2 regions of the Providencia sp. PROV208 genome follow, and region 1 is predicted to be linked to the other one. Evidence: predicted binding sites of a transcription regulator. Region 1 holds the regulator's gene; the other holds the start of a gene.

Region 1 (8,316 bases):
TAACGCATGGCGTAAAACGCCTGTTGATAACGGCGGTATCGGTGAAGTTAAATATCCGATGGTTGCTGATATCAAACGTGAAATCATGAAAGCATACGGCATCGAGCACCCAGAAGCGGGCGTTGCTCTGCGCGGTTCTTTCTTAGTTGACAAAAACGGTATTGTTCGTCACCAAGTGGTTAACGACCTGCCATTAGGTCGTAACATCGACGAAATGCTGCGTATGGTTGACGCGCTGCAATTCCACGAAGAGCACGGTGATGTTTGCCCAGCTCAGTGGGAAAAAGGTAAAGAAGGCATGAACGCATCACCAAAAGGCGTTGCTGCTTACCTGACTAAAAACGCAACTGGTCTGTAATTCTACCAATTAAGTTTTCAGATGCCGGCTCAATGCCGGCATTTTTACATCTCTTATCTGCAATTTTTCCTACCTCGTTAACACTTTTCTACTTTTGCTGTTCAGCCCCCTAAATAATTCATGCTATATCTTAACGATACAAATATTTAACAAATTATTTATTTGTATTACATCTAAGCGTTACTTCCTTCATTTAATCGGGAGATACCAATGATAAAAAATGCATGGCGCCCTTCTTTACTACTGATTTCTTTGCTGACATCAAGTCAACTTTACGCCGCTTCCGAACCCGCTGTTGAAGCGACAAAAGGTATGGTTGTCTCCTCTCAACACCTCGCATCCCAAATTGGAGCTGATATTTTAAAAGCAGGAGGCAATGCGGTGGATGCTGCGGTTGCAGTCGGTTACGCGCAAGCCGTTGTTAACCCTTGCTGTGGTAATATCGGCGGCGGTGGGTTTATGACACTTCACCTTGCTGATGGCAAAGATATCTTCATTAACTTTCGAGAAACCGCACCAAAAGCCGCCAGTGCCGACATGTATTTAGATAAAGATGGCAAGCTTATCAAAGATGCCAGCTTATACGGCTACCTCGCCTCAGGCGTTCCAGGCACAGTCAAAGGTTTAGATTATGCCCTTGAAAAATATGGCACGATGAGCCGCCAACAAGTCATGGCGCCTGCAATTAAACTCGCAAGAGAAGGTTTTGTACTCACCCGTGGAGATACGGATGTACTCGACACCACAACTGAACGCTTTAAACAAGATCCTGAAGTCGCTCGTATCTTCTTAAAACCAGATGGAAGTACTTACCAACCTGGAGACTTGCTCGTTCAAACCGACTTAGCTAACACCTTAGAAAAAATCGCTAATAACGGTCCTGTCGCCTTCTATGAAGGGGATATACCTAAAATTGTAGAGGCAGCATCGAAGAAAAACGGTGGGATCCTGACGGCTCAAGACTTTGCAGATTACACCATCGCAGACACAACGCCCGTTAGCTGTACATATCGCGGCTACAAATTTATCTCTGCCCCACCACCAAGCTCCGGCGGTGTGACTATCTGTGAAACCCTCAATATCTTAGAAGGTTATGACCTAAAAGAAATGGGCTTCAACTCAGCAGAATATATTCATACACTGACCGAAGCGATGCGCCATGCTTACATGGATCGCAATACATTCCTAGGTGATCCTGCATTTGTCGATAACCCGACAGGCAAATTACTCAGTAAACAGTATGCGGCAGATCTGCGAAAAGAAATTGTTCCGAACAAAGCGACGCCGTCTACCGAAGTCCAGCCTGGTATGGGACCGCATGAAAAACCAGAAACCACCCATTATTCGGTGGTAGATGATAAAGGCAATGCTGTTTCAACCACTTACACGATTAATGGTCGATTTGGCTCCGTCGTTATCCCACCGGGTACAGGCTTCTTCTTGAATGATGAAATGGATGATTTCACCACCAAAGTCGGCGAAAAAAATCTGTATGGATTAGTACAAGGAGAAAGAAACTCCATTGCCCCCGGTAAGCGCCCACTATCATCCATGAGCCCAACAATTGTCACCAAAGATGGCAAAGTGTTCTTAGTTCTCGGCTCACCGGGTGGCTCTCGTATTATTTCGATTACCTTACAAACCGCGTTAAATATTATTGACCATGGTATGCCTCCACAAGAAGCGGTAAATGCCCCTCGAATTCACCATCAATGGCTCCCAGACGAGGTTTACTATGAACAGCGTGGCGTGTCTAAAGATACGTTAGCTCTACTAGATAAAATGGGATATAAGATGGTTGAACAGACGCCATGGGGCGCTGCGGAGCTGATTATGATTGGTATTCCTGATGGTGCAGGCGTCAGTGCAAAATCCTCAGGTAACGATTCTGCCGTTTCCGGTAAAGTTCGCGAAGGCTTTATCTATGGCTCTAACGATGTCCGCCGCCCTGCGGGTAGTGCTGTGGGTGTGAATTAATTCAGTCATCATGATAACGAAAAATGCCAGTGGGATTATCCTCCACTGGCATTTTTATTGCGTATTTACAAAATACTACGCGTGTTTATGACGTTCGTTAGATGGTGAAATGAATCTATCACACACAATAGCAACAACCAGCACAGCGACGGATGGTAACACCCAAGCTAAATCTTGTTGGTATAATGGGATAGACGTCATCCAATCTGGAATGTAGGTCTTCAAACTATCCGATGCTTTCACTGCGCCAATCAAGCCAACCACAAAACTTGTTAACATCGTCGGTGCAATTACGATGGTTGGATTACGCCACCATTTCAATGTAAAGCTCATCAAAATCAAAACAATACAAGGCGGATAGATTGATACTAAAACAGGCAGTGAAAATGCGATCAGCTTACTGAGCCCAAGGTTTGAAATCACCATGGAGAACAGACCCAAAATTAGCACTAACTTACGGTAAGAAATTGCGACATAACGGCTGAAAAACTCAGCACATGCACACGTTAAACCAACAGCAGTTACCATACAGGCAACAAAAATCAGCACCGCTAAGAAGAAGCTACCGTAGTTCCCAAAAGTGTACTGAACATATTCATGCAGAATATCAGCACCATCGGCAGGATTTGGAATTAATGAACCGCTATTCTCGCCCAGTTTAAACAGCGATAAATAAACCAGCGTTAATAAAACCCCTGCAATTAAGCCCGCCCACATAGTATAACGAGTTAATAATGAGGAGTTTTCGATACCTCGTGAGCGTGCTGCATTCACAATGACGATACCAAACACCATCGCACCTAATGTATCCATCGTTAAGTAACCATTGATGAAACCATTAGAGAATGCCATATTTTGATATTCTGGCGTTGCCACAATTGGCTGCCCTGCGGGCCACATCACCGCCGCAATACCCAATATAGCCAGTGCCAACATTTTTACTGGCGCCAGAATATGCCCCACGCTATCAAGTAACTTACCTGGATATAACGAAATTCCGATGACCAGTACAAAATAGATTGCACTATAAACCAATAGGGAGATTTCCGATTCACCACCAAGCAATGGCGCAATACCCACTTTATACGAAACGGTTGCTGTTCTTGGTGTCGCGAAAAGAGGTCCTACTGATAAGTAAGCAACGACAGCTAATAATAAACCAGCAGTTTTACCAATCGGCGTGCTGAGCGCTTCAATACCGCCCCCCACTTTTGCTAGTGCAACAACAGTAAGAACAGGAAGACCGACGCCAGTGACTAAGAAACCAAGTGCAGCAGTCCAAACCTGCTCACCTGCTTGTAAACCGACCATTGGCGGGAAAATGATATTTCCAGCACCAACAAATAGCGCAAAGGTCATAAAACCTAAGGCGAGGATATCTCTGGATGATAAACGATGAGCCATATTATGTTAATTTTTAGTAAATTATGAATTAAAAACAGGCTATCTCATAGATAACCTATTGGAACATATATGACGAAATAGAGTTCTGATTAACATGACTTTAACAATATAAAATGCATGCCTTGGTTAGCTTTGTAATACTAAACATCAAAAAACAGTAAAAATCGCCAATAACTGGCGACAAGTAAAACTTTTATAGGGAAAAAAGGCAAGAGCAAACCTGAAAACAAGAATAAAGTACCAAACTAAATTTAAGAACCAGTGATTACTGTCAGTAAATTTGCAATATCCCGTATATATTCAGGCTAAAAAAACAGCAACAAAACATTATTTAACCACTCATAATGTATTTTGGCAGGATAAGATGAAGAAAATTGAGGGATAACAATGAAAATATAGCGCGGCGATTAAAAATAACGTCAAAAAGGAAGAAATAGCAAAACAAAAAACCTTGCTAATGCAATGATTTTATTAGCAAGGTTTCATTTTTAGCGATTATTTGGCACACCTATTTTTTATCTGACACAATAAAAACAGGCGGTAACGTAAAGGAAAATTCACTGCCCTTACCAATCTGACTGGTGACCGATAATTGGCTGCTATGATGCTGAACAGCATGCTTAACAATCGCTAAACCTAGGCCCGTTCCCCCACCACCTTGTCGAGAGCGCGCCTTATCCACACGATAAAAACGTTCCGTTAAGCGAGGAATGTGCTCAGCAGGAATTCCAGGACCATTGTCACTCACGCTAAATTGTGCGCCGTTATTGGTTTTCTGCCATTTCACCTTAATTTTCGTCCCTTCCGGTGTATGGTTTATCGCATTATAAACCAAGTTAGCAACCGCACTGCGTAACTGTTCTTCATTACCATGCACTCGCAGTTTTTCATCAATCACGAATTCAAACTCATGTCGCCCTTGGCTTAAGCCAATGGCTTCTTGTTCAATCATTTTAAGAATGACCGGCATATTAATCTGTTCATCAAGATTAATTTGAGGGGCAACCTCAATTCGTGATAGTTGCAGCAATTGCTTCACTAAATTATCCATCCGATGGGTCTGCTCTTGCATCACCGATAAGGCTTTTTTATTCATCGGTGATGTTCCTTCTTGGTCATCCATCACCTCGAGATAACCTTGAATGACGGTCAGTGGTGTACGTAATTCATGGCTAACGTTGGCAAAAAAGTCTCTGCGTGCTTTTTCCAATCTGCGCTTTTCAGTCACATCTCGAGCCACCATCAATAACTGGTCACTGGTGTATGGCAAAATGCGAAACTCCACAATTTCACCGCTGTTCAATTCAATCGTCAGCGCTTGATCATAACTCTTCACCGTGAAATAACGGCTAAAATCAGGATAACGTAATAAATTAAAAATATGCTGCCCGTTATCCTCTGGCCAGCGAAAGCCAAGAAGCTGTTGAGCGTGGCGGTTACACCAAAAAATATTGCCTTCCGTGGTCATCATAACGACCGCATCGGGTAGAGACTCAGCTCCACTGCGAAACCGTTTAATAAGTTGCCCTAATTCGCGGCGGCGCTTACGGTTACGCTGCTGCATTTGATAAATACCGTAAAATATTGGCTCCCAGCCCCCTTTACCATCTGGTGGCAACATACTTCTATCTAGCCACAACCAGTCTGAAAGTTTTAGCAGGTTATATCCATGCCAAATTAACGCAGCTAGTAATGAAATAACCAATAGCCACGGCAGGTGGCCAATAAAAATAGATAATATTAGTGCGGGTAAAATAAATAAAAACAGCCCCCAGATCAGCTGTTTTAAGGATAAGCGTTCAAGCACCCCTGTTTCTCCCTAATGGTTTCTCAATAACGCACAGAGAAGCGGTAGCCAGTACCACGAACCGTTTGCACCATTTTATCATGCTCATCTAGCTCTAACGCTTTTCTTAAACGACGAATATGCACATCTACCGTCCTATCTTCGACATACACGTTTGCACCCCAAACATAATTAAGTAACTGCTCGCGGCTATAGACTCGCTCTGGATGGGTCATAAAAAAGTGAAGTAGCTTATATTCGGTAGGTCCCATATCGATGGGAATCTCATTACTCGTAACACGATGGGAAGTCGGATCAAGCACTAACCCATTCATTTCAATAATATCTTCTGTCGACATTGGCGAGATGCGCCGCAAAATTGCTTTAACACGGGCTATCAATTCTTTTGGTGAGAACGGCTTAATTAAATAATCGTCCGCGCCAACTTCTAACCCTTTCACACGATCTTCTTCTTCCCCTCTCGCGGTTAGCATCATTACGGGGACATCACGCGTAGCACTATCTCGTTTCATATGTTTGATCACTTGGATGCCTGAACCTCCGGGGATCATCCAATCCAGCAACACTAAATCAGGTAATGGATCAACCAATTGTGCTATCGCAGAATCATAATCATCAGCTTCTGTAGGCTGAAAACCATTCTGTTCCAATACAAAACAAACCATTTCTCGGATGGGCGCTTCATCTTCAACAACTAGAATGCGTCTTGCCATGATTGTTCCTGTAAATAAGAAGAGATTTTTAATGTGACCGCATTATGCGTCAGTTTTGTGACAGAATTATGAATATCTCAACGTAAGGCTACGATCCATCATTAGATTAACAGTTTACTGTCATGTAAGTGAAACATAAAAGCCATATCAGCCAAGCTTCCTACTTTCTTCCTACTTTCATTGCGAAGCGCTTCTCAACTATTTTTCATGCGCTTCCCTTCATATGGCACCGATGCGGTATACTGTGATACAGCAAACTATAGGGTTTGAATATTAGTATAGTAAAAGCGTCATAATCATAGGAATAGGTAGCTCATGCGCATCATCCACACCTCAGACTGGCATTTAGGTCAATATTTTTTCACCAAAAATCGAGCATCTGAGCATCAGCACTTTTTACTCTGGTTAATTGAACAAATCAAACTGCACCAAGTGGATGCACTGATAGTGGCAGGTGATGTCTTTGATACTGGGGCACCACCTAGCTATGCCCGTGAACTATACAATCAATTTATTGTTGATTTACAACGAACTAACTGCCAATTAGTCATTTTAAGCGGCAACCATGATTCGGTTTCTGTTCTAAACGAATCCAGTGCGCTATTACGTTATTTAAACACCCATGTCATCACCTCAAGCAGTGAATCTCATGTCATTACGCTAAAAGATAAACAAGGAAATCCGACTGGGCTAGTTTGCGCCATCCCGTTTTTACGCCCAAGGGATGTTCAAATCAGTATGGCAGGGCAAAGTAGTGAAGAAAAACAACTTTCATTGCAAAATGCCATCCGTGATTACTATCAAACCTGTTACCAAAAAGCCGTTAAGCAGCGCGAAGCTCTTGGCTTAGATATTCCTATCATCGCGACAGGACATCTCACTGTGATCGGTGCAGAACTCACCGATTCCGTCCGCGAAATTTATATCGGTACATTGGATGCATTTCCGTCCGGAGCCTTTCCTCCAGCAGATTATATTGCACTCGGGCATATCCACCGCCCGCAATTAATTGGTGGGAAAGAATATATTCGTTATAGCGGCTCCCCCATTGCACTCAGCTTTGACGAATCACAACAACAAAAAAGTGTGTGTTTAGTGGAATTTAAGGGTCATCAATTTTCCAATGTTACATTGCTGCCTATCCTTGTTTCTCAACCACTGTATAGTCTTAAGGGCACGTTAAAAGAGCTGCAACAACAGCTTATGACGTTACCCACCACCACTGAAAACCGCCCAACTTGGTTAGATATTGAAGTCGCATCCCAAGATTATCTTGGCGATATCCAGCAACGAATTGAAGCGCTCACCCAAGATCGCTGTGTCGAAGTGGTTCGCCTACGCCGTGCTCGTCGAGCCCAAACAGGCCAAAACCTTACACAGCCCAATGAAACATTGAGTGAATTAACGGCTGAAGAAGTCTTCTCTCGAAGGCTTGCTGAAGAATCATTAGAAGACAAAGCGTTAGAGCAGCGTTTATTACAACTGTTCAAGCAATCCTACGCCACCTTACGCACTGAACAAGGGGAATAAGCGTGAAAATTTTAAGCTTACGTCTCAAAAATATTAATTCCCTTAAAGGTGAATGGAAAATTGATTTCACTGAAGAACCGTTTGCCAGCAATGGGTTATTTGCCATCACTGGTGCTACGGGAGCAGGAAAAACCACCTTATTAGATGCTATCTGCCTCGCGCTATACCATCAAACCCCACGTTTAGGGCAAATATCAAAAAGTAAAAATGAACTGATGACTCGCCATACGGGCGAATGCTTAGCGGAAGTAGAATTTGAAGTTAAAGGTATCGCTTATCGTGCATTCTGGAGCCAACGCCGCGCAAATAATAAAGCCGATGGCAACCTCCAAGATCCTAAAGCAGAGCTAGCAACCGTCGCTGATGGGCAAATTATCGCAGAAAAAGTCAGTGAAATTCGTGAAAAAATTGTGCAAATCACGGGATTGGATTTTGGACGTTTCACCAAATCTATTTTACTTTCCCAAGGTGATTTTGCCGCTTTTCTCAATGCCACAGAAAAAGAACGCGCTGACTTATTGGAAGAG
Region 2 (8,316 bases), on a different contig from region 1:
CTAAAATATCCGCACGTTTGGTTCGTTCCGCTTTCATTTGCGCGTTCATCGCGCTGATTAGCTCTTTTGGCGGTCTCACATCACGGATTTCAATACGGGTGATTTTCACCCCCCATGGGTTCGTAGCTTCATCGACCACATGTAATAGACGACTGTTAATCGAATCACGCTGAGATAGCATTTCATCGAGCTCCATTGAACCCAATACGGTACGGATGTTCGTCATGGTGAGGTTGAGCACGGATAATTCAAGGTTGCTCACCTCATACGCAGCGCGCACCGGGTCAACCACCTGAATAAAGCAAACGGCATCAATAGTAACGTTGGCGTTATCTCGGGAAATAACTTCTTGGGATGGAATATCAAGGACTTGTTCCATCATATTGATACGACGACCAATTTTGTCCATAAATGGCACAATGATATGTAAACCTGGCTGTAAAATCCGGGTATAGCGACCAAAACGTTCAACGGTCCATTGGAAGCCTTGCGGTACTGTTTTTACGCAGGTTGTAACAATAATAATGGCAATAGCGACAAAGATAATAATCGGTATAGCACCAGACGCGAACAAATCCATAGGTAATCCTTAACTAGTAAAGTAATGAATAAACTTGGCGGCGGAACTTGCTCGCAAGTGCATCACCGGTTCCCATTGCTGACATGATATCCATCATGGTTTTTCTTACTGAGCCCTCACCAGCGTTTAAATCTTTACGTAAAAATGTCAGTAACATCTCTAGCGCTTCTTCGTTGCGATTAACTTCGTGAAGTTTTAATGCCAGTTGAACGGCTAATGTCGTATTTTCTGGATCTTGATTGAACTCTTGGATTAATTGCTGAATTTCTGGGGTATCAGCCGCTTTTTTCGCTAATTCGATTTGAGCGACCAACCCTTGATAACGGCTGTCTTTATCTTGCATTGGTACCGTCGCTAATAAAGCTTCAGCATCATCAATTAAATGTAGACCAATTTGTACTTCTGCTAACAACAGGGTGATATCGCTATTTTTTGGGGCGAGTTGATTAGCTTCTTTCAATAACGGTAGAGCGTCTTGAAGTTTACCTTCCGCGACTAATTCCGCGGCTTGCGCGGCTTTTAACTCTTCAGGGCTAGGTAATACACGAGACAGCATTTGCAGGACCACATCTTCAGGTTGTGGACCTTCGAAACCATCAACCGGGCGACCATTTTGTAAGATATAGACCGTCGGAACGCCTTTTAAGCCAAACTGGCTGGCGATCATTTGTTCTTCATCACAATTGACTTTAGCGAGGATAAACAGACCCGCATAGTCTTGGGCGATACGCTCTAACATTCCCGTAAATTCTAGACTTTGCGGGCTACGTGGTGACCAGAAATAGAACATGACTGGCATGCTCATGGATTGTTCAATAGTTTGATGTAGGTTGGTTTCGTTAATATCAATAATTTGTGCGTTAGCTAGCATAAACAGTCTCTTTAAAATTCGTTATTAATCATGTCAATGAAATGGGGGCTTAATTCTGTTTTTTCAATCTTTCTTGCCCTGACCCGCGAGAACTTTATCCATCAGTTTATCGGGTAATATACGTTTTAGTATACGCACAAAAACGGTTAATAATGTGACAGAGTAGCGTACACGGGGATGTGGGCTCTCTAAGGCTAAAATCAGTTTTTTGACGACATCTTCAGGATATAGCGTGAATTTTGCTGCAATACCTGGGTTTTGAACGGGTTTATCTTGTTGAGTTTGTGCTACATTTTGGGTAAATGCACTGTGGATTGGACCTGGTTCAATTAAGCTGACATGTATACCCGAGCCCTTTAATTCTAAACGCAAGGCATCTGACCAAGCTTCTAATGCATACTTGCTGGCGGCATAAGCTCCTCGACCCGGTGTGGAAATAATGCCCATTACAGAGCTAGTTTGCACAATACGCCCCTCATGGTGCGGCAGCATGGCGGGAAGCAGAAGAAAGGTCAATTGGTGAACGCCGAAAAAATTACTGGAGAATTGAGATTCCAGTTGCTGGCGGCTTACGGTATGCAATGGACCGTATACCCCGAAGCCTGCGTTATTGAATAATCCGAAAAGTTTTCCATTGCAGAGCGCTAAAATTTGCTCAGCGGCAGCTTCGACGCTCGTTGGATCGTCTAAGTCGAGGGATACAGTTTCGAAGCCAATGCCTTGTAATCGTTCAATATCAGCCTGTTTTCTACAGGTGGCAATGACGCGATAACCGCGCAATTTTAATGTCTGTGCCGCGCACAAACCAATGCCACTTGACGCCCCTGTCACTAATACCGTTTTTTGCATAACTTTACCTACTATGGGCTGAATTTTCGCTATCATATTGGTTCATTATGATTTATTTAGAACGATTCGGAAATTCAATTAATAGAATTTCCGCTGTTCTTTAACGGATAACGTTTGTTTTACAAACAAATTCATTTTACAAACAAATAGGGTGCTAGTTGTTTTTCCATAAAATCTGCAATAGTAGGTTGAGCTTGTTCTGTCGGGTGAATGCCATCAGGCTGGATCCATTCCGGTTTGGTGATCACACTTTCCATAAAGAATGGGATCAGCGGAAGCTGGTTTTTTTCAGCCAGGGAAGGGTACACTTTTTCAAAGCTCGATGTGTAACGTTTACCGTAGTTTGGTGGGATTCGAATTTGCATTAAGAGCGGTTTAGCACCATTTTGCTCTATTTGGTCAATAATCTGTTGTAATGTAATGGCTAATTGTTCAACAGATAGCCCTTGTAAGCCATCATTAGCCCCAAGCTCAATCAGCACCCAATCGGGTTTGTGCTGTGCCAGCAGAGTGGGGAGACGCTCTAAACCCTGAGAGGCAGTGTTACCACTAATGCTGCCATTGACCACTAAAATCGGTGGCGACTGTTTTTGCCAACGTTCGGCAAGCAATGTTGCCCACGCTTGCTCGGCAGGTATTCGATAGCCCGCACTAAGGCTATCACCGAGAATTAATAGTTTCGTTGCTGCGAGTGTTTGACCACTTGCAGTGACTAATAGGAGAAAAACCAATATATGTCGGCGCAAAATATTCTTGAAGTTCATCATCTCATTAAACGTGTTGGTCAAGGTGAACATGAACTGACTATATTGCAAGGAGTCGAGCTAATTGTCGAGTCTGGTCAGACAATTGCTTTAATTGGCGAGTCTGGATCAGGGAAATCCACATTGTTAGGCATTATTGCTGGGCTGGATGATGGTACTAGCGGAACCGTAAAACTGCTGGACCAAGATCTCACCACCATGGATGAAGAGGCGCGCGCACGGCTACGAGCACAGAGTGTCGGTTTTGTTTTTCAATCTTTCATGTTAATTCCAACGTTGAATGCACTTGAAAATGTGCAACTCCCTTCTTTGCTACGAGGCGAATCTGAAACAAAAAGCCATCAACAAGCGGTCAGTTTGCTCACGGATTTGGGGTTAGGAAATCGCTTAAAACATATGCCTGCTCAGCTGTCGGGTGGAGAACAGCAGCGTGTAGCTTTAGCGCGAGCATTTAATGGGCAACCTCAAATTTTGTTTGCTGATGAGCCGACGGGAAATCTTGACCGCCATACGGGAGATAAGATTGCCGATTTATTATTTGCGATGAATAAAGAACATGGGACGACACTGATTTTAGTCACCCATGACAATCAATTAGCCGCTCGTTGCCAGCGACGATTACGGTTAGTTGATGGGCTGTTGAGGGAAGAGTCATGATTTGGCGCTGGTTTTGGCGCGAATGGAAAACGCCATCATTGTTGATTGTTTGGTTGGCACTCACGTTAGCGGTGGCTTGCGTACTGGCATTAGGGCGGATCAGTGATCGTATAGAAAACAGTATGAGTTACCAAAGCCAAGAATTACTGGCAGGTGATTTGGTACTGCGTTCCTCCCATCCAAGCGACCCTGAATGGTTAGCGGCGGCGCAACAGGCTGGGCTCACATTGAGCCAACAAATTTCGTTTTCAACCATGGCGTATTCGACTGAGGATGAAGAAGGGCGACCTCAGTTGGTGTTAGTAAAAGCAGCGGATTCGAGTTATCCGTTATACGGTGACTTGGTCACCGAGCCTGCGGGTCTGAAACCCACCAAAGGGCATATTTTAGTTGCACCGCGCTTATTGGAATTACTCAATTTAAAGGTCGGTGAACAGATTGATATTGGCGATGGGACGTTGACCATTTCAGGCACATTAGTTCAGGAGCCGGATAGCGGTTTTAACCCTTTTCAAATTGCGCCAAGAGTGCTGATTTCGATTGAGGATGCGCCATCAACGGGGGCGATTCAAATCGGTAGCCGCTTAACTTATCGAGATATGTTTGCAGGCTCACGTCAAGCGATAGACACTTTCAAAGAGAAATATGATACTCAGCTCAGGAGCGATCAGCGCTGGTATACCTTGGATGATGATAGTGGTGCGGTGGGGAAAACCTTTAAGCGAGCTCAGCAATTTTTACTGTTATCGGTGTTGTTAACATTATTACTGGCGATTGCCGCCGTTGTGGTGTCAATGACCCATTATTGCCGAAGCCGCCATCAATTGATCGCGGTTTTAAAAACGCTGGGCGCAGGGCGCAATGCACTGCGTAAGTGGATCATCGGTCAATGGTTAGTGATATTGATCGCGGCGGCATTACTCGGTTCCTTGCTAGGACTCGCGTTTGAAGGGATCTTAATGCAAATTTTGTCGGCAATGTTACCAAAAGCCTTGCCGAGCGCGAGTTTCTGGCCATGGATCTGGTCGATAGCAACGTTGTTTATCATCGCGATCATTGTCGGGATTCGACCTTACTACCAATTGATGGGCACTCAGCCTTCTCGCGTCTTACGTGAAGATGCCAAATCACCAATTTGGCCGCTATATTATTATCTGCCGGTAGTGACACTAATTGTCGTCGGAGGATTATTCCTGTTTGCAGGAGTAAATCCATTATTATGGTCAATTTTGCTGGGTATTGTTGTGGTTGCGGTATTGCTAGCACTGATTGGCTGGCTGGGATTATGGCTACTGAGGAAAATACAATTTCGTCAGCTAAGTCTACGTTTGTCCGTGAGTCGTTTACTGCGTCAACCACTGCAAACCATCACGCAAATGAGCGCATTTTCATTATCGTTTATGTTGCTGGCGCTATTGATCTTGGTTCGTGGGGATCTATTGGATCGCTGGCAGCAGCAACTTCCAGCGGATAGTCCAAATTATTTCCTGATCAATATGACTCAGTCTCAGCTTGATCCGGTGACACAGTTATTAAAACAGTATCAAGTAACACCGACCGAATTTAATCCGGTGGTATTAGCTCGCTTGTCTGAAATTAATGACCAATCTGCGATTGAATGGGCAGATACTCGTGATCCTAATAATAATACGGTAAGACGGGAGTTAAGTTTAACCTGGCAGTCAACATTACCACCTGCCAATGAATTGGAACAAGGGAGCTGGCCACCTAAAGCAGGTGAGGTATCTATCGAGCAAACGGTGGTTAAGGAGTTAGGATTAAAAATCGGTGATAAGCTAACTTTCAATGCAGGTTCGCAGATTTTTACTGCCAAAGTGAGCAGCATCCGTAAAGTTGATTGGGAAAGTCTACGCCCGAATTTCTATTTTATTTTTGCGGAAGAAACGTTATCACCGATGCCGGAAACCTGGCTGAGTAGCTTCCATTATGATGGCGATGGGCAGTTATTAACTCAGCTGAGTCATCAATATCCAACGATTAATGTGTTAGATACCGGTGCGATTATCACGCAAATTCAGCAGATTTTGCAGCAAGTGAGCCAAGCGTTGGAAGTGATGGTTGTTCTGGTCATTTTCTGTGGTTTATTGCTGTTATTGGCGCAAATTCAAGTGGGAATGAGCCAGCGTGAGCGAGAGTTAGTGGTATACCGGACTCTGGGGGCGAGCAAAAAACTGATGCGTCGTACTTTATGGAGCGAATTTGCTTTGCTGGGGGGAATGGCTGGGCTCGCCGCTGCATTTGGTGCTGAAGTCGCGCTATGGTTATTGCAAACTAAAGTGTTTGATTTTCCATGGCAACCAGAATGGCGGTTGTGGGTATTGCTACCTCTTTGCGCAGGGTTCTTATTATCTGTATGCGGTGGCTGGTTAGGGCTGCGATTATTGGGTACTGGTAGCCAACATCGCCGTTTGTCTAATAGTTGATAATACGGCTCCGTTGTTTAATGGGCATCTCATGATGGATGCCCATTAAACTAACTGTCTCTAATCCTTCACAAAACCTTCATTTGCCATGGTTATTATTCAGCTATCAATTATTGATGGCATGAAAAATAGGAAAATAACAATGGCTCGCCTTAATCGGAAAAAACTCACGCTGACATCTCTTTCTTTATTTCTTGGTTTAATCTCATTTAGCACCGTAGGGGTTGCTCAACAATCATTAGTTCAAAAACAAGTACCCGCTACACTCGCTGGGCATGCTGTTTTATCCGTCGATACGACAGTTCCTACACCGAAAGATGCCCCTTCGGATATGCAAAAAAGTGGTAAATACACCACTGGAACGTGTGTTGATACGCTGGGTAAAGTGGAAGGCAAATCAGATGGTCGTCCAACAGGTAAATTTATTCCTATTAACGGGCAGCCGTTACAAGGACACTCGGGTATTAAGCGCATGGAAGATGGCACTTATTGGGTGTTAACGGACAATGGTTTTGGTAACAAAATGAATTCACCGGATTCTATGTTGTATTTAACCCAATATGATATTGATTTTAAAAGTGGAAAAGTAAACCCGCTGAAAACTGTCTTTTTCCATGATCCGGATAAAATCATTCCATTTCATATTATTAATGAAAGCAGCCAGCAGCGCTATTTGACGGGCAGTGATTTTGATCCTGAAAGTTTCCAATTTTCGAATGGTGCTTTGTGGGTTGGGGATGAGTTTGGACCATACCTGATTAAAATGGATCTAGAAGGCAAGGTTTTAGCGCTTTTTGAAACACAAGTTGAAGGCAAAAAAGTGGTTTCACCGGACCATTACACGTTAACAACGCCGGGTAAACCGACAGAGAAAGTCACGTTCCAAGTTAATCGTTCAAAAGGTTTTGAGGGGATGGCATCATCACCAGATGGCACTAAATTGTACCCCATGTTGGAAGGGGCTTTGTGGCAAGAAGCTAAGCAAGATTATGAAAACGTGAATGGCAAAAAAGCGGCGCGTATTCTGGAATTTGACGTGAGACAGCAAGACTGGACGGGGCGCAGTTGGTTATATGTTTTTGAAGATAACCAAAATGCTATCGGTGATTTTAATCTGATTGATGATACTCATGGCTTGATCATCGAGCGTGATAATGGTGAAGGCACTGCAGATAAAGGGTGCCCAGAAAACGCAACAAATAAAGAAAATTGCTTTAGCAATTTAGCGAAATTTAAACGCGTTTATCGCATTGAGTTTTCAGATAAAAATGTCGGTGGCGCAGTCGATAAGCAAGCTTATATTGATTTGATGAACATCCAAGATTCTAATCAATTAGCCAAGAAACCATTGAATAATGGCGTGTTTACTTTCCCATTCTTTACGATTGAAAACGTGGATATTGTTGATGGCGAACACATTATTGTCGGGAATGACAATAACTATCCATTCTCTTCTAGCCGTGAGCCTAATCAAGCAGATGACAATGAATTTATCCTGCTGAAAGTACCTGAATTATTAAAGTAATTTGTAGTCGGTCATGCCAGTAAGAAGTTGAATATGTACATGGATCCTTGTTTTTCCCTTGGTTCAATAATTTGCTCGGGTTGCCCCGAGCTTTTTTCTTTTTAGAGATTAATCTTTTTGCACTGCTAAAGCAGGTGGCTTCATCATTAAAGTGAAAAATAGAATCACAATGACAGGGGCTGCAATGATTAAGAAGGCGGGGGTAAAACTGCCGGTAATATCTTTAATAGCGCCGGCAATAAACGGTGCTAAACAAGCGATAGTCGAGATTAAATTGACGACAGAGAATAACTCTAAGTAAGGACCGCGACCAAAATAATTGGAGAGTAATACGCTGGATGCTAAGAAGGTCATTCCATAGCCAACACCAACGCAAATCACGAATAAAATCAGCCAGAACCATGACGTGGAAATACTCAGTGCGATAACGCCCAGTACCATGATAATCAAACTACCAATCAGTAAGCGTTTAGGTTCTAACCATTCCCCAGCGGCACCACCGAGAAAGCGAGAAAAAGCGTTCACAAATGCCATGGTACTAAGCAGTGAAACGGCGACCGTCATGCCAAATCCGCGTTCTTCAATGTGCGCGACCGCAAAACTGTTTACCGTAATTCCGCACCATA

The links. Region 1 encodes PhoB, which activates phosphate uptake and scavenging genes when phosphate is short. Its sites were predicted from a motif close to CTGTCATAAAACTGNCNNAT; they were not measured.
Region 2: PR766_RS09910 (esterase-like activity of phytase family protein) is a predicted target of PhoB. The motif match lies at 6,231-6,250, and genes of this name have one in related genera.

The regions. Positions count from the first base shown of each region.
Region 1 is NZ_JAMPNS010000003.1:221,237-229,552, forward strand. It holds gene PR766_RS02850 (peroxiredoxin C) at 1-358, shown strand, start outside; gene ggt (gamma-glutamyltransferase) at 569-2,335, shown strand; gene brnQ (branched-chain amino acid transport system II carrier protein) at 2,411-3,739, opposite strand; gene phoR (phosphate regulon sensor histidine kinase PhoR) at 4,248-5,546, opposite strand; gene phoB (phosphate regulon transcriptional regulator PhoB) at 5,570-6,259, opposite strand; gene sbcD (exonuclease subunit SbcD) at 6,575-7,789, shown strand; gene PR766_RS02880 (AAA family ATPase) at 7,792-8,316, shown strand, end outside.
Region 2 is NZ_JAMPNS010000011.1:162,888-171,203, reverse strand. It holds gene PR766_RS09940 (SPFH domain-containing protein) at 1-580, opposite strand, end outside; gene PR766_RS09935 (co-chaperone YbbN) at 594-1,451, opposite strand; gene PR766_RS09930 (SDR family oxidoreductase) at 1,515-2,300, opposite strand; gene tesA (multifunctional acyl-CoA thioesterase I/protease I/lysophospholipase L1) at 2,432-3,067, opposite strand; gene ybbA (putative ABC transporter ATP-binding protein YbbA) at 3,035-3,721, shown strand; gene ybbP (putative ABC transporter permease subunit YbbP) at 3,718-6,165, shown strand; gene PR766_RS09910 (esterase-like activity of phytase family protein) at 6,308-7,690, shown strand; gene PR766_RS09905 (MFS transporter) at 7,799-8,316, opposite strand, start outside.